DNA from 3 places in the Mesorhizobium sp. CA7 genome. Region 1 is predicted to be linked to each of the others. Evidence: predicted binding sites of a transcription regulator. Region 1 holds the regulator's gene; each other region holds the start of a gene.
What was found. The regulator PhoB, encoded in region 1, activates phosphate uptake and scavenging genes when phosphate is short. The targets are predictions, from matches to a motif close to TGTCATNNANCTGTCAT.
Positions count from the first base shown of each region.

Region 2: LB552_RS06750 (ceramide glucosyltransferase) is a predicted target of PhoB. The motif match lies at 1,786-1,802, and genes of this name have one in related genera.
Region 3: LB552_RS23060 (acid phosphatase) is a predicted target of PhoB. The motif match lies at 1,858-1,874, and genes of this name have one in related genera.

Region 1 covers NZ_JAIUHH010000022.1:19,794-27,332, forward strand. Annotated here, with positions in the region: gene xylF (D-xylose ABC transporter substrate-binding protein) at 1-494, opposite strand, end outside; gene LB552_RS26485 (ROK family protein) at 762-2,003, shown strand; gene phoB (phosphate regulon transcriptional regulator PhoB) at 2,337-3,026, opposite strand; gene phoU (phosphate signaling complex protein PhoU) at 3,043-3,750, opposite strand; gene pstB (phosphate ABC transporter ATP-binding protein PstB) at 3,771-4,574, opposite strand; gene pstA (phosphate ABC transporter permease PstA) at 4,571-5,422, opposite strand; gene pstC (phosphate ABC transporter permease subunit PstC) at 5,426-6,412, opposite strand; gene pstS (phosphate ABC transporter substrate-binding protein PstS) at 6,477-7,535, opposite strand.
Region 2 covers NZ_JAIUHH010000002.1:423,437-430,975, forward strand. Annotated here, with positions in the region: gene LB552_RS06740 (Hsp33 family molecular chaperone) at 57-1,085, shown strand; gene apaG (Co2+/Mg2+ efflux protein ApaG) at 1,289-1,681, opposite strand; gene LB552_RS06750 (ceramide glucosyltransferase) at 2,026-3,171, shown strand; gene LB552_RS06755 (O-succinylhomoserine sulfhydrylase) at 3,253-4,443, opposite strand; SAM riboswitch at 4,500-4,577, opposite strand; gene LB552_RS06760 (2'-deoxycytidine 5'-triphosphate deaminase) at 4,694-5,788, shown strand; gene LB552_RS29605 (hypothetical protein) at 5,966-6,088, opposite strand; gene araD1 (AraD1 family protein) at 6,275-7,270, opposite strand; gene mmsB (multiple monosaccharide ABC transporter permease) at 7,474-7,539, opposite strand, start outside.
Region 3 covers NZ_JAIUHH010000016.1:52,738-60,276, reverse strand. Annotated here, with positions in the region: gene LB552_RS23075 (dihydrofolate reductase family protein) at 1-102, shown strand, start outside; gene LB552_RS23070 (hypothetical protein) at 136-405, opposite strand; gene LB552_RS23065 (cytochrome-c peroxidase) at 544-1,797, opposite strand; gene LB552_RS23060 (acid phosphatase) at 2,017-3,549, shown strand; gene LB552_RS23055 (OsmC family protein) at 3,781-4,203, shown strand; gene LB552_RS23050 (hypothetical protein) at 4,209-4,733, shown strand; gene LB552_RS23045 (2OG-Fe(II) oxygenase) at 4,995-5,738, shown strand; gene LB552_RS23040 (GYD domain-containing protein) at 5,761-6,087, opposite strand; gene LB552_RS23035 (ABC-F family ATP-binding cassette domain-containing protein) at 6,307-7,539, shown strand, end outside.

The DNA of each region.
Region 1 (7,539 bases):
AACAGGAAGTCGGCGTTCGGATCGGAGCCCGAGCCCTTGATGAAGACATAGTTGCCTTCCGGCTTGGCCTTGAACACCTCGCGGGCCTGCATGCGTCCGACTTCCTTGTTGTCGAAGGTCAGGTAGAACACGTCCTTGTTCTCGATCAGGCGGTCATAGCCGACGACCGGGATTCCTTCATCGAGCGCCTTCTGCACTGCCGGGCCGATTGCCGAGGCATCCTGCGCCAGGATGATCAGCGCGTTGGCGCCCTGCGAGATCAGGCTTTCGACGTCGGTCAGCTGCTTGCCCGGATTGGACTGCGCGTCGGCCGAAATATATTTGTCTCCGGCGGCCTCGATGGCGGCCTTCATCGCTGCTTCGTCGGTCTTCCAGCGCTCTTCCTGGAAATTCGACCACGACACGCCGATCACCTTGTCCTTCGCCTCGGCGACGGACGCCAGCGTCAGCGACATGGCAACGCCCGCCAGAATGGCGGCTGCAAATTTCTTCATGATATCCTCCCTGCGCCGTGCGGCGCGACCCAGACTGGCCCGAAGGCCGGCACAGAGGCTTTTTTTCGAGCCTCAAAAAAATAGTGGTCCAGCACAACAGCGCTGTCAACCGAGATTCTGATGGGTTTTGATGGGCTCAGGCATTTTTTTCGGCATCCGCAATAAATAATGACATCGCCCCTGGCTTCTGCCACAATCCCTAGCGTGTCAGCGACAGGCCATGGCATTATCACAAGGCCGCGATGACTGGGGAGGACGTGCGAAACGATGTCGGTCGGAATCCGCCACGACGATTTGCGCCGGCGCAACCGCGCCATGGTGATTTCGGCGGTACGCCGCGCCGGTCAGCCATCACGGACCGAAATTGCCGCCACCACCGGGCTCAGCCACTCGACCATTTCGGCGATCTCCGCCGACCTGATCCAGGAGGGCATTCTCACCGAAAGCAAGGCCAGCGAGCCGACGGCGTTGAAACGCGGCCGGCCGCAGATCGGCCTGGCGCTGAACCCTGAAGCCGCCGCGGTGCTGACCGTGGTGTTGTCGCTGAACTTCCTGTCGGTCGCCGTGATCGACTATGCCGGCCAAGTTGTTGCCGAGGAGCAGCAGCGCCTGGACACGCTTGTTATGCCCCGCGACGAGCTGATCGGCGAATGCGTGGCGATCGTGCGGCGCCGGCTGCAGGATCCCGACCTCGACATTGGCAGCGTCGCCCGCATCGCCATGGGCATTCAGGGCATCACCGATTCGCATGCGCGCTCCATGCTGTGGTCGCCGATAACGCCGCTGACCGACATTCCTTTCGCCGACATCCTAGAGAAGGAGTTCGGCATCTCCGCCACCATGGAGAACGACTGCAACATGATGGCGGTGGCGCTGCAATGGCGCGACCCGGAGCGCTATCGCGACGACTTCATCGCCATCCTGTTGTCGCACGGCATCGGCATGGGTCTCGTGCTCAAGGGTGCGCTGTTCACCGGCACGCATTCATCCGGCGGCGAGTTCGGCCACATGATTCACCGCCCGGGCGGGGCGCTTTGCCGCTGCGGCCGCCGCGGCTGCGTCGAGGCCTATGCTGGCAACTATGCGATCTGGCGCAGCGCCATGAAAATGAGCGAGGACGCCGAGCCGGTCGACGTCGGCGACGCCGACATGCGGGCCCTTGCCGCGAAGGCGCGCGAGAGGGACGGCCCCGAACGGGAGGCTTACCGCCGGGCCGGCGAAGCGCTTGGTTTCGGTCTCGGCAGCCTGTTCGCCCTCATCGACCCGGCGCCCGTCGCCATGGTCGGCGTCAGCGCGGCCGCCTTCGACCTGATCGAGCCGGCGCTGCGCGAGGCGATCGCCCAGACGGCCGGGGGCCAGCACTCCGAATCGATCTCCTTCGACACCGAGCCGAACGAACTGCCGCTGATCCGCGAAGGCTGCGCCATGCGCGCGCTGACCTTCGTCGACCAGGAGATTTTCGCACCCGGAGGCCAGGCAAGAGCGGGGACGGGAAAGAACGTGGCCTGAGGCAGCCTTGAAGAGGTCCGGGGACAGCAGCAGACGCTTGAAATTAGCGAAGGGAAGGCCCCGCAGCTTCGTCATTCCAGGGCGGAGCAGGAGCGAAGCTCCGTCGCGGAGACCCTGGAATCCATGCCGCTACCTCACGCGTCGAGCGCAGCGGCACAGAATTCTGGACTGTCGCAACGCATCGACATCACGGAATGGATCCTCGGGTCTGCGCTGCGTCGCTGCGCTCCTTGCTCCGCCCGTGGATGACGAAGCACAAGCGTCTCGACTAATCGCCAATGCACGCGATCCGATGCTGGAGACAGAATCCATCAGCGCCTCGGCGCCTTAGCCCTAATCTTCCCTGATCGCGTAACCTGCGCCTCGGATGGTACGTATGACGTCCGGCATGCGGCCGTTGTTGACGGCCTTGCGCAGCCGCCCGACATGGACGTCGACGGTGCGTTCGTCGATATAGATCGTCTCGCCCCAGACATTGTCGAGCAGCTGGCTGCGCGAGAACACGCGGCCGGGGTGGCGCATCATGAATTCGAGCAGCCGGAACTCGGTCGGGCCGAGCCTGATCTCGCTCTTCTTGCGGTAGACGCGGTGCGACTCGCGGTCGAGCACGATGTCGCCGACCTTGAGCACGCTGGACAGCACCTCCGGCTTGGCGCGGCGCAGCAGCGCCTTGACGCGCGCCATGAACTCCGGTGTCGAGAACGGCTTGACCAGATAGTCGTCGGCGCCGGTCGAAAGGCCGCGCACGCGGTCGCTTTCCTCGCCCCGCGCCGTCAGCATGATGATCGGCAACCGTTCGGTCTCAGGCCTCATCCTGAGACGCCGGCAGAGCTCGATGCCGGAAACCGCCGGCACCATCCAGTCGAGCACGAGCAGGTCGGGAACGTTTTCCTGAAGGCGGATTTCGGCCTCGTCGCCGCGGGTCACCACTTCGACCTGGTAACCCTCGGATTCGAGATTGTAGCGGAGCAGCACCCCAAGCGGCTCCTCGTCCTCCACCACCATGATGCGTGGCGCGATCATTGGCAGGTACCCTTCGTCAGGCCGCCGGCGCCGACATTGTCGTCTCGTCCTGCTTGGGACGATTCGCGGGCAATTGCGTGCCGGTCAGCACATAATAGGCATTCTCGGCGATGTTGGTCACATGGTCGCCGATGCGCTCGAGATTCTTGGCGCAGAACAGAAGATGCGTGCAGGCGGTGATGTTGCGCGGGTCTTCCATCATGTAGGTCAGGAGCTCCCGGAAGACGGATGTGTATTTGACGTCGATGCGCTCGTCGTCGTTGCGAAGCTTGGCCAGCGCCGTGGCGTCGCCCACCGTATATTCCTGGATCACGGCCTGGACCTGGATCAGCACCAGCTGCGCCATGGAATCGATCGAATGCGTGAGGTCGCGCGGCGCGGCGCTGACGCCGACCGAGCCGACGCGCTTGGCGATGTTCTTGGCGAGGTCGCCGATGCGTTCGAGGTCGCCCGCCATGCGGATCGAGCCGACCACATTGCGCAGGTCGTCGGCCATCGGCTGGCGCTTGGCGATCAGCGTGATGGCACGGTCGTCGAGCTCGCGCTGGCGCGCGTCCATGATGGCATCGTCGGAAACGACGCGCTGCGCCATGGCATTGTCGGTCTCGAGCAGGGCCTTGGTCGAAGCGCCGACCATCGAGCTGGCGAGATCGCCCATGTCGTTGATGAGCCGGCTGATCTGCCTCAGATCCTCGTCGAAGGAAGCGACGGTATGTTCGGCCATGATGATGTCCTCGTATGAGCTCAGCCGAAGCGGCCGGTGATGTAGTCCTGCGTGCGCTTTTCGCGGGGCGAGGTGAAGATCTTCTCGGTCCGGTCGAACTCCACCAGCTCGCCCAGATACATGAACGCCGTCTGCCGCGACACGCGCGCCGCCTGCTGCATGTTGTGGGTGACGATGACGATCGTGTAGTCGGCCTGCAGCTCGTCGATCAGTTCCTCGATCTTGGCGGTCGACAGCGGATCGAGCGCCGAGGCCGGCTCGTCGAGCAGGATGACCTCGGGCTTCACCGCAACGGTACGGGCGATGCACAGGCGCTGCTGCTGGCCGCCCGAGAGGCTGAGGCCGCTGGCGTTGAGCTTGTCCTTGACCTCGTTCCAGAGTGCTGCGCGCTTCAGCGCCTGCTCGACGCGGCTGTCCATCTCGGCCTTGCTGATCTTCTCATAGAGCCTGACGCCGAAAGCGATGTTCTCGTAGATCGACATCGGGAACGGCGTCGGCTTCTGAAACACCATGCCGATCTTGGTGCGCAGCAGGTTGAGGTCCTGCGAACGGTCGAGGATGTTCTTGCCGTCGAGCAGCACCTGGCCCTCGGCGCTCTGCTTCGGATAGAGCTCGTAGATGCGGTTGAGCACGCGCAGCAGCGTCGACTTCCCGCAGCCCGACGGGCCGATGAAGGCGGTCACGCTGCGCTCGGGCAGGGACAGGTTGATGTCCTTCAGCGCCTTCGACTGGCCATAGTAGAAATTGAGGTTCTTGACCTCGATCTTGGCCTTCTCGACGGTCGTGTCGGCTGCGTTCAGGTCGGTGGACAACATCGGTTTCATCTGTCCTCTCTGCGTCCGGTTAGGCTGCGGGCGATGATGCTCAGCCCGAGAACCGTCAGGGTGATTATGAGTGCGCCCGTCCAGGCCAGTTGCTGCCATTCCTCGTAGGGGCTGAGAGCGAACTGGAAGATGGTTACCGGCAGGCTGGCCATCGGCGCATTGAGATTGCTCGACCAGAACTGGTTGTTGAGCGCGGTGAAGAGAAGCGGCGCCGTCTCGCCGGAGATGCGGGCGATCGCCAAAAGGATGCCGGTGACGATGCCGGAGAGCGCCGCGCGATAGGCAACCGAGCGGATCACTACCCAGCGCGGTGCTCCGATGGCGGTGCCTGCTTCGCGCAGCGCGTTGGGCACAAGGTTCAGCATGTCCTCGGTGGTGCGCACCACGACGGGGATCACCAGGATCGACAGCGCGACCGCGCCGGCAATCGCCGAGAAGTGCCCCATCGGCCGCACCATCAGCTCGTAGACGAACAGGCCGATGATGATGGAAGGCGCCGACAAGAGGATGTCGTTGATGAAGCGCACCACCGTCGTAAGCTTCGAGAAGCGTCCGTATTCGGCCATGTAGGTGCCGGCCAGCACGCCGATCGGCGTGCCGACGACGATACCGATGATCGTCATGACGATGCTGCCGTAGATGGCATTGAGCAGGCCGCCGGCATCGCCGGGCGGCGGCGTCATTTCCGTGAACACGGAGAGCGACACCCCGGAAAGCCCCTTGTAGAGCAGGGCGCCGAGAATCAGCGCCAGCCAGGCCAGCCCGATGCCCGCCGCGACGACGCACAGCGTCATCATCACGGCATTCTTGCGCTTGCGGCTTTGGTGAAGCGATGCGGCAGTCGACATCGGTCAGGCTCCCGTGCGGCTATCGATGCGCAACAGCATGTAGCGTGCGAGCGCGAGGATGATGAAGGTGATGATGAACAGGATCAGGCCGAGCGATACCAGCGAGGATGTATAGAGGTTGCCGTCGGCTTCGGTGAATTCGTTGGCGATGGTCGCCGAGATCGTCGTGCCCGGCGCAAACAGCGAGGCGCTGATGCGGTGCGCGTTGCCGATGACGAAGGTGACGGCCATCGTCTCGCCGAGCGCGCGGCCGAGGCCGAGCATGACGCCGCCCATGATGCCGATGCGGGTATAGGGGATGGTCACGCGCCGGGTCACTTCCCAGGTCGTGCAGCCGATGCCGTAGGCCGATTCCTTCAGCACCGCCGGCACCGTGTCGAACACGTCCTTGGTGATCGAGGTGATGAAAGGCAGCACCATGATGGCGAGGATCAGCGACGAGGTCAGCAAGCCGATGCCGTAGGGCGGACCGGCAAACAGGCTGGAGAGCCCCGGTATGCCGTGGAAAAGACTGATGATGAAGGGCTGCACAGTCGTCTGCAGGAACGGCGCGAAGACGAACAGGCCCCAGATGCCGTAGATGATCGAGGGAATGCCGGCGAGCAGCTCGACGGCGATGCCAATCGGACGCCTGAGCGGGCGCGGACAAAGCTCGGTCAGGAAGATGGCGATACCGATGCCGATCGGCACGGCGATGAGAATGGCGATGGCCGAAGTGACGATGGTGCCGTAGATGGGCGCGAGCGCGCCGAAATTCTCGGTGACCGGGTTCCAGGATTCGGTGGTCAGGAAGGAGAAGCCGAACTTCGACAGGGCCTCCCACGATCCGGCGACCAGCGAGATCGCGACCCCCCCGAGCAGAACGAGCACGAGTATGGCGGAAAGGCGCGTCGCCGTCCGGAAAACCATGTCGGTGACGGCGAAGCGGCGCACCGTCGCTTCTCTGGTCCGCAGGGCGGACGATGTCGCGGCTTCGGAAACGGCTGTCATTTAGCCCCTCGCATTTCGAAAGAGACAGGAGGGCGCTAGAGGCGCCCTCCTCATTCGGCGGGAATTACATGCCGGAGTAGACCGGCTTGCCATCCTTGTCGACGATGTCCTTGCCCCACATCTCCTCGACGCTCTTCACGACCTTGTCGGGCATCGGAACGTAGTCAAGCTCAGCAGCCATCTTGTCGCCCTTGGCATAGGACCAGGCGAAGAACTTGAGCGCTTCGGCCGTGGCTGCCGCATCATCGGGCTTCTGGTAGACGAGGATCCAGGTGGCGGAAGTCATCGGCCAGGATTCGGCGCCCGCCTGGTTGGCCAGGATAACGCCGTAGCCCGGCTGCGAGCTCCAGTCGGCATTGGCCGCGGCGGCCGAGAACGCCTTCGCGGTCGGCTCGACCTTCTTGCCGTCCTTGTTCACCATGTCGGTATAGGTGAGCTTGTTCTGCTTGGCATAGGCGTATTCGACATAGCCGATCGCGCCGCCAGTCTGCGACACGTTGTTGGCGACGCCTTCATTGCCCTTGGCGCCGATGCCCACCGGCCATTCAAGCGCGGTGTTGACGCCGACCTTCGATTTCCAGTCGGCGCTGACGTCGGCCAGGTAGTAGCTGAAGTTGAAGGTGGTGCCCGAGCCGTCCGAACGGTGGACGACGGCAATAGCCTGGTCGGGCAGCTTGATGTTGGGGTTGAGCTTCTTGATCGCCGCGTCGTTCCAGTTGGTGATCTTGCCGGCGAAGATGTCGGCGAGCGTCGGACCGTCGAGCACCAGCTCGCCCGGCTTGATGCCTTCGAGGTTGACGACCGGCACGATGCCGCCCATCACCATCGGGAACTGCGCGAGGCCGGTGGAGGTGAGATCCTCGCCCTTCAGCGGCGCGTCGGAAGCGCCGAAGGTGACGGTCTTGGCCTTGATCTGCTTGATGCCGCCGCCGGAGCCGATCGACTGGTAGTTGAGACCGATGCCGGTCTCCTTCTTGTAGGCGTCGGCCCACTTCGCGTAGATCGGATAGGGGAAGGTGGCGCCAGCGCCGGAAATGTCGGCTGCCATCGCGGCGGCCATGCTAAGGGTTGATGCCGCAGCCATTGCAATTGCAACGGCCGCAGAGCGGATGAAATGTCTCATGTGG
Region 2 (7,539 bases), on a different contig from region 1:
TTGCGGGCCATCACGTAAATTGAACGCGCTTCGACGCATGCGGCTCACCGGGCGGCATGGCTGCGCCCCGGAGTATTGTCATGTTGGAAACCCAGACCTTGGCTGAGCATAAACCCCAACTCGGTGAATTCGGCTTTGCCGGCGACGATCACGTCGTGCCTTACGAGGTCGCGCCGCTCGATGTGCGCGGCCGCACCGTGCAGCTTGGGCCGATGCTCGACGCTATCTTGAGCCGCCACGATTACCCCGAGCCGGTCGCCCGCCTGCTGGCGGAAGCCTGCGTGCTCACCGTGCTGCTCGGCACCTCGCTGAAGTTCGAAGGCAAGTTCATCCTGCAGACCCGCACCGACGGTCCGGTCGACATGCTGGTGGCCGATTTCACCACGCCGCATGCGCTGCGCGCCTATGCGCGCTTCGATGCCGACCGGCTGCAGGCGCTGACCGCCGCCAGCGAGACCTCGCAGCAGACGCTGCTCGGCGACGGCGTCTTGGCGTTGACGATCGACCAGGGCGCGCATACGCAGCGCTACCAAGGCATCGTCCAGCTCGACGGCACCTCGCTCGAGGATGCCGCGCGCACCTATTTCCGGCAGTCGGAGCAGATCCCGACCGATATCAAGATGTCGGTCGCCAAGCTGGTCACGCCCGGCCCGGCCGGCGCGCGCGAGCAGTGGCGCGCCGGCGGCATCCTGGCGCAATTCCTGCCGCGATCGCCGGAGCGCATGCGCGTTCCCGATATTTCCGGTGGCGACGGCGATCCGCGTGACGTTGCGGACCAGCCGGCCGACAATTCCTGGCAGGAGTTGCTGGCGCTGCTCGGCACGATCGAGCCGACCGAGTTGATCGACCCGACGGTGGGCGCCGAGCGGTTGCTCTACCGGTTGTTCCACGAACACGGCGTGCGCGTTTTCCGCGGCGTCCCTGTCGCCGACCAGTGCTCCTGCTCGCGCGACAAGATCCGCGGCATTCTCGAAGGCTTTTCGGCTGAGGAGATCAAGGAATCGACCGAGGAGGGCGGCATCCATGTCGCCTGCGAGTTCTGCTCGACCCAATACGACTTCGACCCAGCTGAATTCGCGAAGTGAGCTCTCTTCCTTCTCCCCGTTCCACGGGGAGAAGGTGCCCGAAGGGCGGATGAGGGGCGGCGCCAACGTTGGCGATCATAGCGACACGCTGGCGACGCGGTCGTCCGCCTCAAGGAAAATCTCAGAAGGCCGGCGCCGCCCGTCATTGCCCTGCCGGGGCATTTCTCCCCGTGAAACGGGGAGAAAGAGGCTGTCGTCGACGTCTAATTCACCGTGCGCCTTGTCCCTGGCATGTCGAGCGAGAAAGCCGGAATGGCGATATCGAACGTCTCGCCGCGGCCGTTGCGCATCGTGTAATGGCCGACCATGATGCCCGATGGCGTCGAGAGCGGGCAGCCCGAGGTGTACTGGTAGCTGTCGCCGGGATTGAGTTCCGGCTGGTCGCCGACGACGCCGGCGCCGCGCACCTCCTCGACCCGGCCCTGACCGTCGGTGATGTGCCAGTAGCGCGACACAAGCTGCACGAACTCGTCGGAGCGGTTGTCGATCGTCACCTGATAGCCCCAGACATAGCGGTTCTCGGAGGGATCGGAGCGGTCCTCCAGATAGAAGGGCCTGACCAGCACTTCGATGTTGCGCGTCACTGCGCGATACATGGGCCACTCCGGTTGCCGCCGCGGAAAATATGTCACGCTCCGCTCTTGATAGACGCAGCGCCGACCATCCTGCCAGCCTTGTAAGCGCAGGTGCCGAAAAACAATGTCATTTAAGTGACACATGACAATGTTGGTGTGCACAAATCTGCCGGGCGACTCGGACGCTCTGTAAACAGTTGAAACGGCCGCGTGCGGCCTAAAACAATTCCAGGAAAAGCGCGAGCGGTTAGGCTCGGCGCCTTCGCCGTAGCCTTCCGTCCGGAATCGCGTGAAAACAAGGAGATGGAGTGGGTCGCCGTTTGCGTGAAACGGTGAAACTCTCTGTCGGGAGTGACCAGATCTCGATGGAACTGACTATCGCAGCCGGCCTGGCTTCGTCAGCGCTTCTTTCCTTCAATCTCGCCAGCATCCTGCTCGCCTCGTCGCAGCTGAAGCAGCGGCATGTCATCGCGCCGCCCCCCGGCGCGCGGCCGCCGGTCTCCATCATCGTGCCGTCGCGTGGCGTCGAGCCGTTCACGCAGGAAACCTTGCTGCGCGCCTTCTCGCTCGATTGGCCGCGCTACGAGCTGATCTTCTGCGTCGCGCATGCCGAAGACCCGGTGGTCAAGCTGATCGATGCGGCGATCGCGCGCCACCCCAAAATTCCTGCGCGGCTGCTGATCGGCGATGATCGCGTCAGCGCCAATCCCAAGCTCAACAACTGCGTCAAGGGCTGGCAGGCGGCGCGACACGATTGGGTGATTCTCGCCGATTCCAACGTGCTGATGCCGAGAGACTATGTCCAGCACCTGATGGCGGCATGGCGGCCGGATACCGGCCTCGTCTGCTCGACGCCGATCGGCTCGCGGCCGGACGGGTTTTGGGCCGAAGTCGAATGCGCCTTCCTCAACACGCTGCAGGCGCGTTGGCAGTATGCCGGCGAGGCGCTTGGCCTTGGCTTCGCCCAGGGCAAGAGCATGCTGTGGAACAAGCCGATGCTCGATGCCAATGGCGGCATCCAGGCTTTGGCCGCCGAGATCGCCGAGGACGCGGCGGCCACCAAGCTGGTCAACGGCCTGGGGCTCAACGTCAACCTCGTCGCCTCGCCATTCGAGCAGCCGCTTGGACTGCGCAGCTTCGCCGAGATCTGGTCGCGCCAGACGCGCTGGGCGCGGCTGCGGCGGGTGACCTTTCCGCTGTTCTTCGCGCCGGAGATCCTGACTGGCGCTGCGGTGCCGCTGCTGCTGGCGCTGATTGCGGCAGCAAGCGCCGGCGTCAGCCTGCCCACGACGGCCTTGGGCGTGCTGGCGATCGCCTACCTGCCGGAATGGCTGCTGGCCTTTGCGAAGGGCTGGTACCTGTCGCCACGCAGCGTCACCGCGATGATTGTGCGCGATGCCCTGCTGCCGGCCATCTGGGCGCGCGCCTGGTTCGGCGGCGCCGTCGAATGGCGTGGCAACGCCATGACCATCCGCACCAAGGCGATGACCGAGCTGGAGGAGCTCGCCTAGAGCAATTCCAGGAAAGTGTGAAACGGTTTTCCGTCCGGAATTGCGGCTCTGGAAGGCTCGGGCCGCGGCGTTCTCAGGCTTCTATTTTGCTGCCTTCAGCGCCTGTTCCACGTCTTCCAGCAGATCGTCGCTGTCCTCCAGGCCGACGGAGAGCCTCAGCGTGCCTGGCCCGATGCCGAGCTCGGCGCGGGCCTCGTCGCTCAGGTTCTTGTGCGTCGTCGTCGCCGGATGGGTGATCAGGCTCTTGGCGTCACCGAGATTGTTCGAGATCAGCACGATGTCGAGCGCGTTCTGGAAGGCAAAGGCCGCCTGCTTGCCGCCTTTGACGTCGAGGCAGATCAGCGTCGAGCCTCCCGACATCTGCTTCTTGACGATATCCGCTTGCGGATGATCGGCGCGACCCGGATAGATGACACGGGCGATCTCCGGTCGGCCGGCAAGGAAATCCGCGATCTTGCCGGCGCTCTCGGTCTGCTGACGCACGCGCAGCGGCAGCGTCTCCAGGCCTTTGAGCAGCGTCCAGGCGTTGAAGGGCGACAGGCTGGGACCGGTGTGGCGGAAATAGTCGTGCAGGTTCTCGTCGATCCACTTCTTGTCCGACAGGATGACGCCGCCCAGGCAGCGGCCCTGGCCGTCTATGTGCTTGGTCGCCGAATAGACGACGATATGGGCGCCGAGCAGCAGGGGCTTCTGCTGCAGCGGCGTGGCGAAGACATTGTCGACGATCAGCCTGGCGCCGATCGAATTGGCGAGCCTGGCGACGGCCGCGATGTCGACCACCTCCAGCGTCGGGTTGGTCGGGCTTTCCAGGAAGAACAGCTTGGTGTTCGGCCTTATCGCCTTTTCCCAATTGGCGATGTCGGTGCCGTCGACCAGCGTCGCCTCGATGCCGTAGCGCGGCGCCAGCGTCTCGACCACCCAGCGGCAGGAGCCGAACAGGGCGCGCGCCGCGACGATATGATCTCCGGCCTTGGCGCTGCAGAGCAGCGCGGCGGTTACTGCGGCCATGCCGGAAGCGGTGGCGCGGGCATCCTCGGCGCCTTCCAGCGCGCACATGCGCTTTTCGAACATGTCGACGGTCGGGTTGGCGTAGCGCGAATAGATGAAGCCCGGCTCTTCGCCCTTGAAGCGGGCTTCCGCCGCTTGCGCCGTCTCGTAGACATAGCCTTGGGTGAGATACATCGCCTCGGATGTCTCGCCGAAACCGGAACGCAACGTTCCGCCATGCACGAGTGCCGTCTGAGGTTTCCAGTTGCGCTTCTTGGTGCTCATAGCCCTGCTTTCAGACACAAAAAAACCGGCCGCGAAGTCGCAACCGGTCCATATAGCCTTGCGGCTCGACGGTCCTTTAGCGACTTGTTTAACGTGGCTGCAAGCCGACCGGCCAAATCACCACGGGATAACGACCCTTTAGACCCGCGCCGCGCTTGCGTCAATTGCCGGCTTCATTAAGAGGTTTGTACCAGCCGGGCGGCAAGAGCCTGCTTAGATCCTCGCCCGGCCTTGTGAACGGAGCCAGCCTTTGCGGCAAACAGGCATTCTTCCGGATCAGGACATCGCAGCGCTGTTCGAGGCGAAGGCGCTGAAGTCGCCGCGCGCGCTGGACGCCGACCAGATCCAGCCGGCCAGCCTCGATCTAAGGCTCGGCGACAAGGCGTTTCGCGTGCGTGCCTCGTTCCTGCCGGGTCCGGATCATCGGGTCGTCGACAAGCTCGAGCGGCTGAAGCTGCACGAGATCAGCCTTGCCGAGGGCGCGGTGCTGGAAACCGGCTGCGTCTATATCGTGCCGCTGCTCGAGAGCCTGGCGCTGCCGGCGAACGTATCCGCCTCGGCCAATCCGAAGAGCTCGACCGGCCGTCTCGACATATTCACGCGCGTCATGACCGATCGCGGCCATGAGTTCGACAAGATTGCCGCCGGCTACCGCGGGCCGCTCTATCTCGAGGTCAGCCCGCGCACCTTCCCGATCGTCGTGCGCGCCGGCTCGCGGCTGTCGCAGATCCGCTTCCGCACCGGCAACGCGGTGCTCTCGGAGAATGAGCTGCGCGAACTTCACCGCGCCGAGATGCTGGTCGCCACCGAGCCGCCCAATATTTCAGGCGGCGGCATCGCGCTCTCCATCGATCTCGACGGCGACAAAGACGGCCTTGTCGGCTACCGCGGCAAGCACCACACCGGACTGGTCGACGTCGACAAGCGCGCCGCCCAGGATGTCGTCGATTTCTGGGAGCCGATCTACAAGAGCGGCGCCGGCGAACTGGTGCTCGATCCGGACGAATTCTATATCTTGGTCAGCCGAGAAGCCGTGCACGTGCCGCCGCTCTATGCCGCCGAGATGACACCCTTCGATCCGCTGGTCGGCGAGTTCCGCGTCCACTATGCCGGCTTCTTCGATCCGGGCTTCGGCCACTCCGCCGCCGGCGGCAGCGGCAGCCGCGCGGTGCTTGAAGTGCGCAGCCACGAGGTGCCTTTTATCCTCGACCACGGCCAGATCGTCGGCCGTCTCGTCTACGAGCATATGCTGAAACGCCCGCAGGCGCTTTACGGCACCGAACTCGGCTCGAACTATCAGGCGCAGGGCCTGAAGCTCTCCAAGCATTTTCGGGCAGCGCGGTGAGGTCCAAGTGGGGAGATGTCCGGAAGGGGACGCGCCGTCCCATCTGTTCTTCGTCATTCTAGGGCGGAGCAAGGAGCGAAGCGACGCGCGCAGACCCTAGAATCCATGCCGTGACGCCTGAGCGCCGCCACGGTGCCGAACGCTCACCAGCCAATTCCGCGAGAGAACTCGAACCATTCAGGATGATCTTCTGGAGCCTTGGCCGGTCTTGTGCCCGGGCATGCGGTGGGTAAGGTCGTTGGCGACACCGAAATAGCGTGCCACCTTCTGGCTCGCGGTCATGTAAACATAGCCTGTCATGTTGCGATCTTAGCTGGCGCTGCGCCAACGGTTATTCTGGACGGCAGCAGTCTACGCCCAATGTCACGGCATGGATTCTAGGGTCTGCGCGCGTCGCTTCGCTCCTTGCTCCGCCCTAGAATGACGAAGTGGAAGAGGCAGCTTCCTTCGCGCCCCTCTGGCCTGCCAGTCACCGGGAGATCGGCGCTACAGCGCCTTCACCGCCACCTTGACCGGCTTCTCGATCTCCAGCGGATTGCGCAGCGGCAGGCCGAAATCCGGCGCCTCGATCTCGAACGTATCGCCGGCCTCGGTCCTGATGCCATCGGCGAAGGAGAGCGTCGCGGTGCCGAACATATGCACATGCACGTCGCCCGGCTGGCGGAAGGCCGAATATTTGAAATGGTGGTGCTCGAGATTGGCGATGGTGTGCGACATGTTCGCTTCGCCCGACAGGAACGGCTTTTCCCAGAGCAGCTTGCCGTCGCGCCAGATGCGCGAGGCGCCGCGGATGTCGGCGGGCAGCTCGCCGATTAGGATTTCAGGGCCAAACGAGGCATTGCGCAGCTTGGAATGGGCAAGGAACAGATAGTTCACCCGTTCGGTGACGTGGTCGGAGAACTCGTTCGACAGCGTGAAGCCGACGCGGAACGGCGCGCCGTCATCGCCGATGACATAAATGCCGGCGATCTCCGGCTCCTCGCCGCCATCCTGCGCGAAGGCCGGCGACATCAGCGGCGCGCCGGGGGCCACCGCCATCGTGCCGTTGCCCTTGTAGAACCATTCCGGCTGCACGCCGACCTGTCCCTTGGCCGGCTTGCCGCCTTCGAGGCCCATGCGGAACATCTTCATGGAATCGGTGAGTTCCGCCTCGCCGCCCTCGCTGAGCTTCTTGTGCATGGAATCGCGCGTCGCCGCGGAACCGAGATGCGTCAGCCCCGTGCCGGTGAGGTGCAGATGCGCCGGGTCCGGATGGTTGATCGGCGAGACCAGCCTGCCCCTCTTATAGGCGGCATCGAGATCGACCGTCTCGCCATAGCCCTTGCGCTCGATCAATGCCTCGAGGCCCGTGCCTGTCCGCGCGGCCTCCATCGCCAGCGAATAGACGCTGCGCGCGCCGTTGATGACCCTGGTCTTGCCGCCGCCACTGCGGGCGACGACGCGGATCGTCTCGGCGTCGTCGAGGATCTGGGAGATCAGCATGTTTGAACCCTCTCTCATCTTGCCTGGCTGCCCGCGGGCAAACCTTGACCGGCGCGGCGCGGAGAAATCCGTGCCACGGTTGAAATTCTTCGTCCGGATTGCGCTCGCGAGCCCGGTCCTTGCCTGGACTTCTTGGCGCCGACGGGTTGCCGGCAGCTTCGCGATCTGAAACCCGTATGCCTCCTTAAGTCCGCTTCAGGTCTTCAGGCCTTGTTCTTGTTGTAGACGTCGAAGATGACGGCGCCGAGCAGCACCAGGCCTTTCACCAC
Region 3 (7,539 bases), on a different contig from region 1:
CGCCGCATCTTCGACAAGGGCGGCTTTGGCAGGCTGAGGCTCCTCGGCTCCAGGCCCTATGCCAGCGGCATGGTGGTGAGCCGCTACGCGCCGGCGAGGTGAGAAGGCAATCGATGGGAGATCGCTCTGCCTGAATCAATCTGGCAGCGGCTTCCTAACTACCTGTCTGGCCTGCCTTTCTCGGATGGCTTGGCAACCGCCCCCGCTGACCAGCCGCAGCTGCACGCCTGGCGTGATGGACCGCTGCCAAGCGGCGCGGCCGTTACCCACGGCGGCAAACCAGCGGGCTTCGCACGATGTCAGGCCGATAAGCACCCGGCCGGCATATTCGGCCGGCGCGCCATTGGCCGCATCGAGCACCGTCCAGCTGCTGCCAGGCGGCTCCTGCACCGGGACGAACCTCATCGGAGACTCCATCTGTGAAGAGATGGGCAATATAGCAGGCGCGACTTGGCGTTCCTATGACGTGGTTCACATTGGCACACATTTACGGTGGATAGCGCCGCTGCGGCTGCAAGCCACCAATCTCCTTGGCTGCTTGCCCTACTGCCCCGCTTGGTCGGCGTCGGTCAGCGTGCCGAGGAAGGCGACGATGTCGTCGATCTCGGCATCGGTCAGCGCCGGCTTGTCGCCGGGCTTTTTGCCGTTGAAGGGCGGGTCCGTGTTGAGGTTTCCCCAGTAAGCCTTTGGCAGATCGTCGAATTTGTCGACCGTTCCGTCCGCCTTCTTCGGATACCAGCGCCCAGGATCCGTATCGCGGCTGGCGTAGAAGGCGACCGCGTCGCGCAGCGTGTGGAAATAGCCGTTGTGGAAGAAGCTTTTCCGCAAGGCAACGTTGCGCAGCGTCGGTGTCTTGAACAGGCCGCAATATTCGACGCGGTCCTTGAGATCGGTGCGCAGCGGACCGCACAGGCCGAGATCGACATAATTGGGATCGGCATTGGCGGGGATCGCCGGGTTGCGCGGCACGGCAATCGCGATCAGGCCGTAATCGGTGAATTGCGGCGGCTCGCCGTCATTGGCCGGTTCGCTGAGATGACAGCTCGCGCAATTGCCCTTCGCTGCGTCCTCGAACAGCATGCGACCGCGCAATTCCTGCGCGGAAAGCTGCGCCTTGCCGGCGAGGAAGGCGTCGTAGCGGCTGGAATAGGGATAGAAATCGGCGCTGCTCTGCTCGAAGGTGCCGAGCGCTTCCACAGCGGCGTCGAAGGCGTCTTGCGGATGGTCGAAGACATCGGCGCCGAAGGCCGCCTTGAAGGCGCCGGCATAAGGCGCGTTGCGCAGGCTGGCGACCACCTGGGCCGCGTCCTTATTGCCCATCTCGAAGGACGACAGCAGCGGGATTCTTGCCTGGTCCTTGCCGTGGTCGGCGCGGCCGTCCCAGGTCAGCCCCCCGGTCGGGCCACTGTCGACGCTTTCGTCGCCTTCGTCCTCGGAGTCGTAGAAGTGCTCGGTGAAGGCGGGCGCCGCCTGCAGGTAGCGCAGTGACGGCACGGCGCGAACGCCGGGCTGGTCAAGATTGGCTCCGCCCATTTCGACCGGTGCCGCCGAGGCCGGCCCGAAAGCGTGGTTGGGATCATGGCAGGAGGAGCAGGCCTGCTTGCCCGAGGCCGAGAGCGACGGATCAAAGAACATCTGTCGCCCCAGCGCCGTCAGCGCCTCTGCGCGGGCGAAGGCTTCCTGCCGCGTCATCGGGCCGGGATGGACACCGGATGGCTCCTCGGTGTTGGCGGGCGCGGTGGAGGCGACGATCGTGGCCGCTGCAATGGCGATCGCGTGATTTTTCCGACGTCCCATCGTCTTCGGCGATATCCCTGATTTCTTCGCCCGGTTTCTTTGGCGGCGTAAGGATCGAGTGCAACGGATTGATGACCGGTCTTCTCGCTCACGAAACCGTGTTCGGCCGGGGCCGAACTGTCACAAAGGTGACAAGGCGTCGAAGTAGCTGGGCATTGATGCAGTTGCGTTCCTGCATTGCCGTCCTCCAGCCATTCCCAAGCCACGAGGCATTTTCCAATGATCCGGTCCTTTCTCTCCCTTTGCCTCGCCTCCACGGCGCTGGCATCGCTCTCTGCTGCTGCCCAAGCGGCGCCTGCCGGTTACGACAAGATCGACACCGTCGTCGTCATCTACGCCGAGAACCGCAGCTTCGATAATCTCTATGGCGGCTTCCCCGGCGCCAACGGCTTGGCCAACGTTTCGCCTGAACAGGCGCGCCAGCTCGACCGCGACGGCAAGCCGCTTTCCGAACTGCCGCCGGCCTGGGGCGGACTGACCGGCAAGGGCGTCACGCCGGCGGTGACGGAGGCGCAGAGCGCGCATCTGCGCAACGCGACATTCGCCATCGACGATCCCAAGGGCTTCAACGAGAATACCGGCGTCATCACCCATGATCTGTGGCATCGTTTCTATCAGGAGCAGATGCAGATCGACGGCGGCCGGAACGACAAGTTCGTTGCCTGGGCCGATTCCGGCGCGCTGGTGATGGGCCATTATGACGGCTCGATCCTGCCGATGTGGGCGATCGCCAAAAAATACGTGCTGGCGGACAATTTCTTCCAGGGCGCCTTCGGCGGCTCCTTCCTCAACCATTTCATGCTGGCCTGCGCCTGCGTGCCTTACTATCCAAATGCCGACACCAGCCCAGTGAAGGCCCAGATTGCCGTCGTCGAGCCGGATGGCGTGACGCTGAAACCGGCCGACAATTCGCCGCCCTCGGCGCTGGGCGGCGTGCCGAAATTCACCAATGACGGCGCCATCACGCCCGACTTCTACGCCGTCAACACCATGCAGCCGCCTTACCAGCCAAGCGCCAACAAGCCGGCCGAGGGTGGCGACAAGGCGCTGGCCGATCCGGCGCAGCCGACCACGCTGCCGCCGCAGCACGAGATCACCATCGGCGATCTGCTGTCGCTCAAGGGCATTTCCTGGGCGTGGTATTCGGGTGCCTGGCAGGCGGCGCTCGACGGCAAGAACGCGACGCCCGTGCCGAACTTCCAGTTCCACCACCAGCCCTTCAACTATTTCGCGGCTTATGCGCCGGGCACGGCCGCGCGGGCCGAGCACCTCAAGGACGGCGGGCTCGGCGGCACTGAGTTCATCAAGGCGATCGATGACGGCAAGCTGCCGGCGGTCTCTTTCTACAAGCCGCAGGGCAACCTCAACGAACATGCCGGCTATGCCGACGTGACCTCCGGCGACCAGCACCTGGCCGACCTCGTCGCGCATCTGGAGAAGAGCCCGCAATGGGCCCATATGCTGGTGGTCGTCACCTATGACGAGAATGGCGGTTTCTGGGATCACGTCGCGCCGCCCAAAGCCGATCGCTGGGGCCCGGGCAACCGCATCCCCGCCTTCATCATCTCGCCCGATGCGAAGATGGGGATGGTCGATCACACGCAGTACGACACGACTTCGATCCTGCGCTTCATCACCGCCCGCTACGACCTGCCTGTGCTGCCCGGCATCGTCGCCCGCGACAAGGCGCTGCGCAACAACGACCAGCCGCCGATGGGCGATCTGACGGCAGCGCTCGACCTGACGAAGTAGCCTCTCAGAACCCGGGTTCCTCGCCCCCGCCAGAGCCGGGGGCGAGGTGTCCGCAAAGTGGACGGCGAGGGGGCTTCGCAGGGCGCTCCCCCTCTCCGTCTCGGCTTCGCCGAGCCACCTCTCCCCGATTTCATGGAGGCGAGGAAACGCCAATCGCCCACGGCCTGCCTCGGCGATTGCCTCAGTGAATTCCCGTCCGCTATCAATGGCCTCCAAACTGGAGGCGACACGATGGCAGACTTGAAAATCAGGACCCGCAATGCCGGCGCGCTTGCCGTCCTGCCGCCGGGCGGCCTGCCAGCGGTCACCACCCCGACCGGTGGCACGGTCGATGTGGTCACGCAGGTCAGCGCGCCCGGCTTCAGCCCGCTCGACCTGCTCCATGCTTCTTTAGCCGCCTGCATGGTGCTCAGCGCCCGCATCGCCGCCACCCGCCTCGGCGTCGCCGACCGGCTCGGCGAGGTGAGGGCGGATGTCAGCGGCGAGAAGGCGAAGGACGAGCCCTCGCGGGTCGAGGCATTCATCGTCAAACTGGAGATCACCGGCGATCTTGATGCCGCAATGAAAGAACGGATCCTGGCGGACGCGGAAAACATCTGCACCGTCTCCAACACGCTGCGCGGCGCGCCGGCGCTTCGTTTCACGCTGGGGTGAGCGCAATGGCGTATCTTTCGCCGATCGACTACGCGACCGCCTCGGACGACATCCGCGCCGAGCACGACCGCGAGCTCGCGCTGCGCGGCCGCATGACCAACATGAAGCGCATCCTGCTCCACTCGCCGGCCGCCCACCGCATCTACGCCGAATGGTTCACGCTGCGCGACCTTCTCAAGCCCACACTCGACGACCGCGCCATCTGGCTGTTGTCGAAAGCGGTCGCCGAAACGATGCGCGCCGAGATTCCCGTGACGTTCTTTCGCCGCGCATTGATCGAGAACGGGCTCGACCCCGAAGCGATCGAACCGACCGCCGACGAGACGCTGCTGATCTCCTTCGGCATGGCAATCGCCGCCGATGCCAATGCCGTCCCGGCAGAAACCTGGGCCGCACTCAAGGCGCGCTACGACGAGACGCTGCTCGTCAACCTCACCGCCTTCGCCGGCATCATGGTGGCGACCTGCATATTCACCAATGCGGTGAAGGTGGATCTCGATCCGGAGCTGGAGATGTATCGGAGGCAGTGAGGCGCGACTTCTCCTTCTCCCCCTGTGGGAGAAGGTGGATCGGCGCGTTAGCGCCGAGACGGATGAGGGGTGTTCCAGCTTGGCGATAAGATTGAAATCGCCGCCGCCTCATTCCTTCCAGCACCCCTCATCCGACCTCGCTGCGCGAGGCCACCTTCTCCCACAAGGGGAGAAGGGAAAGCCGGCGCCCACCCCCGCAGGAATCGGGTGGCCGATGCTCATCCTTCGCCCCACTTTGACACCAAGCGAAGGAGCCAACCCATGACCATCCATTCCCTCAACACCAAACGCGCCAGCCGCTCCGCCGAATCCCGCGTCGCAGCACAAGATTGGCGCGCGCTGATCTCTGAACTCAACGCCCATGGCTGTGCCGTCATGCCCGGCATGCTGTCGGCGGAAGAATGCGCCGATATCGCCGCGCTCTACCCGCATGAAGAGCATTTCCGCAGCCATGTCGTGATGGCGCGCCACGGCTTCGGCAAGGGCGAATATCGGTATTTCAAATATCCGCTGCCGGACCTGATCGAGGGCCTGCGCACCGCGCTCTATCGGCGCCTCGCCACCGTTGCCAATGACTGGAACGAGAAGATGGGCGTTGCCCAGCGCTATCCGGCCGAGCACGCCGCCTTCCTGAAACGCTGCCACGACGAGGGGCAGGTAAAGCCGACGCCGCTTCTGCTGCAATACGGCCCCGGCGATTTCAACTGCCTGCACCAGGATCTCTACGGCGAGCTTGCCTTTCCGTTGCAGGTGGCGATCTTGCTGTCCGAGCCCGGCGAGGATTTCACCGGCGGCGAATTCGTGCTCACCGAGCAGCGCCCGCGCATGCAAAGCCGCGCCGAGGTGGTGCCGCTCAAGCGCGGCGATGCGGTAATCTTCGCCGTGCACAACCGGCCGGTGGAGGGCACGCGAGGTTACTATCGCGTCAACCTACGCCACGGCGTTAGCCGCCTGCGCTCGGGCAGGCGACATACGCTCGGCATCATCTTCCATGACGCGAGGTGACACTCCCCGCGGCGGCGTTTTTTTACGCTCCCGGCCGCCGATAACGGATCGATTTCGCCCTGCCCAGCGCGTCCATCGTCTCCTCGACGCTGAGGAGGACGGTGGTCTCGCAGGAGCTGAGCGCCCCTCCGGCACCGATGGCGAGCACGACGGACGCCATCGAAACATTGTCCGGCGCCTCCCACAGGTTCCAGCCGTCGTGCTCGCCGAACGCGTACCAGAACCCGTGCAGCTTTCCGCCCACCGATTCTATGTATGAGCTGGCTGCCTTGCGGCGATCTTCGGGGTTTTCGATCATTCGCGCCCATGTCTCGGGCGTGTAGCTGAAGCGCGTCAGGTACATGGCCATGGTTGACCTCCCTTGCCAGAGCCCATCAAGTGGTTGGCTCCAGCACTAAGCGCTCGATCTGTCGGCGACGCGAATCAATTTTACCTCGGCTGGGTTCTGCCCCAAAGGGAATAGGCCGAGCGCGGCATGCGGCGCTTCTGCCTCTTCCCCTCGTGCCCGCATTCGCGTAATGCCCCGGGCAAATCCCCGCCACGTCAGCGAAGTTTCCCGGACCGTCCCATGATCCGTCTCGAAAATATCGGCAAGCAGAACGGCCGACAGATCGTCTTCATCGAAGCTTCCGCCGCCTTGCAGAAGGGCGAGAAGATCGGGCTTGTCGGCCCGAACGGCGCCGGCAAGACGACTCTGTTCCGCATGATCATTGGCCAGGAGCAGCCCGATGAAGGTCAGGTCTCGGTCGATCGCGGCGTCACCATCGGCTATTTCAGCCAGGATGTCGGCGATATGGGCGGCTTGAGCGCCGTCGCCGAGGTCATGGAGGGCGCCGGACCGGTCAGCGCGGTCGCTGCCGAGATGCGCGAGCTTGAGCACGCCATGGGCGATCCCGACCGCGCCAACGACATGGATCAGATCATCGAGCGCTACGGCGAATTGCAGCACCGCTTCGAGGAGCTTGACGGCTATGCGCTCGACGGTCGGGCGCGCGAGGTGTTGGACGGCCTCGGCTTCAGCCAGGAGATGATGGACGGCGACGTCTCAAAACTCTCCGGCGGCTGGAAGATGCGCGTGGCACTCGCCCGCATCCTGTTGATGCGGCCCGACGTCATGCTGCTCGACGAGCCGTCGAACCATCTCGACCTCGAAAGCCTGATCTGGCTGGAGAAATTCCTCAAGGATTACGACGGCGCGCTGCTGATGACCTCGCACGACCGCGAGTTCATGAACCGCATCGTCACCAAGATCATCGAGATCGACGCCGGCGCGCTCACCTCCTATTCCGGCAATTATGAATTCTACCAGGAGCAGCGTGCGCTGGCCGACAAGCAACTGCAGGCGCAGTTCGAGCGCCAGCAGGCGATGCTGGCCAAGGAGATCGCCTTCATCGAGCGCTTCAAGGCGCGCGCCTCCCATGCGGCGCAGGTGCAGAGCCGGGTGAAGAAGCTCGACAAGATCGACCGCGTCGAGCCGCCGAAGCGCCGCCAGACGGTGGCCTTCGAATTCCAGCCGGCGCCGCGCTGCGGCGAGGACGTGGCGACGCTGAAGGGCATCCACAAATCCTATGGCAGCCGCTCGATCTATTCAGGCCTCGACTTCCAGATCCGCCGCCGCGAGCGCTGGTGCGTGATGGGCGTCAACGGCGCCGGCAAGTCGACGCTTTTGAAGCTGGTGGCCGGTGCCTCCGAACCGGACGAGGGTTCGGTTGTGCGCGGCCCGAGCGTCAAGATGGGCTATTTCGCCCAGCATGCGATGGAACTGCTCGATGGTGAGCGCACCGTCTTCCAGACGCTGGAG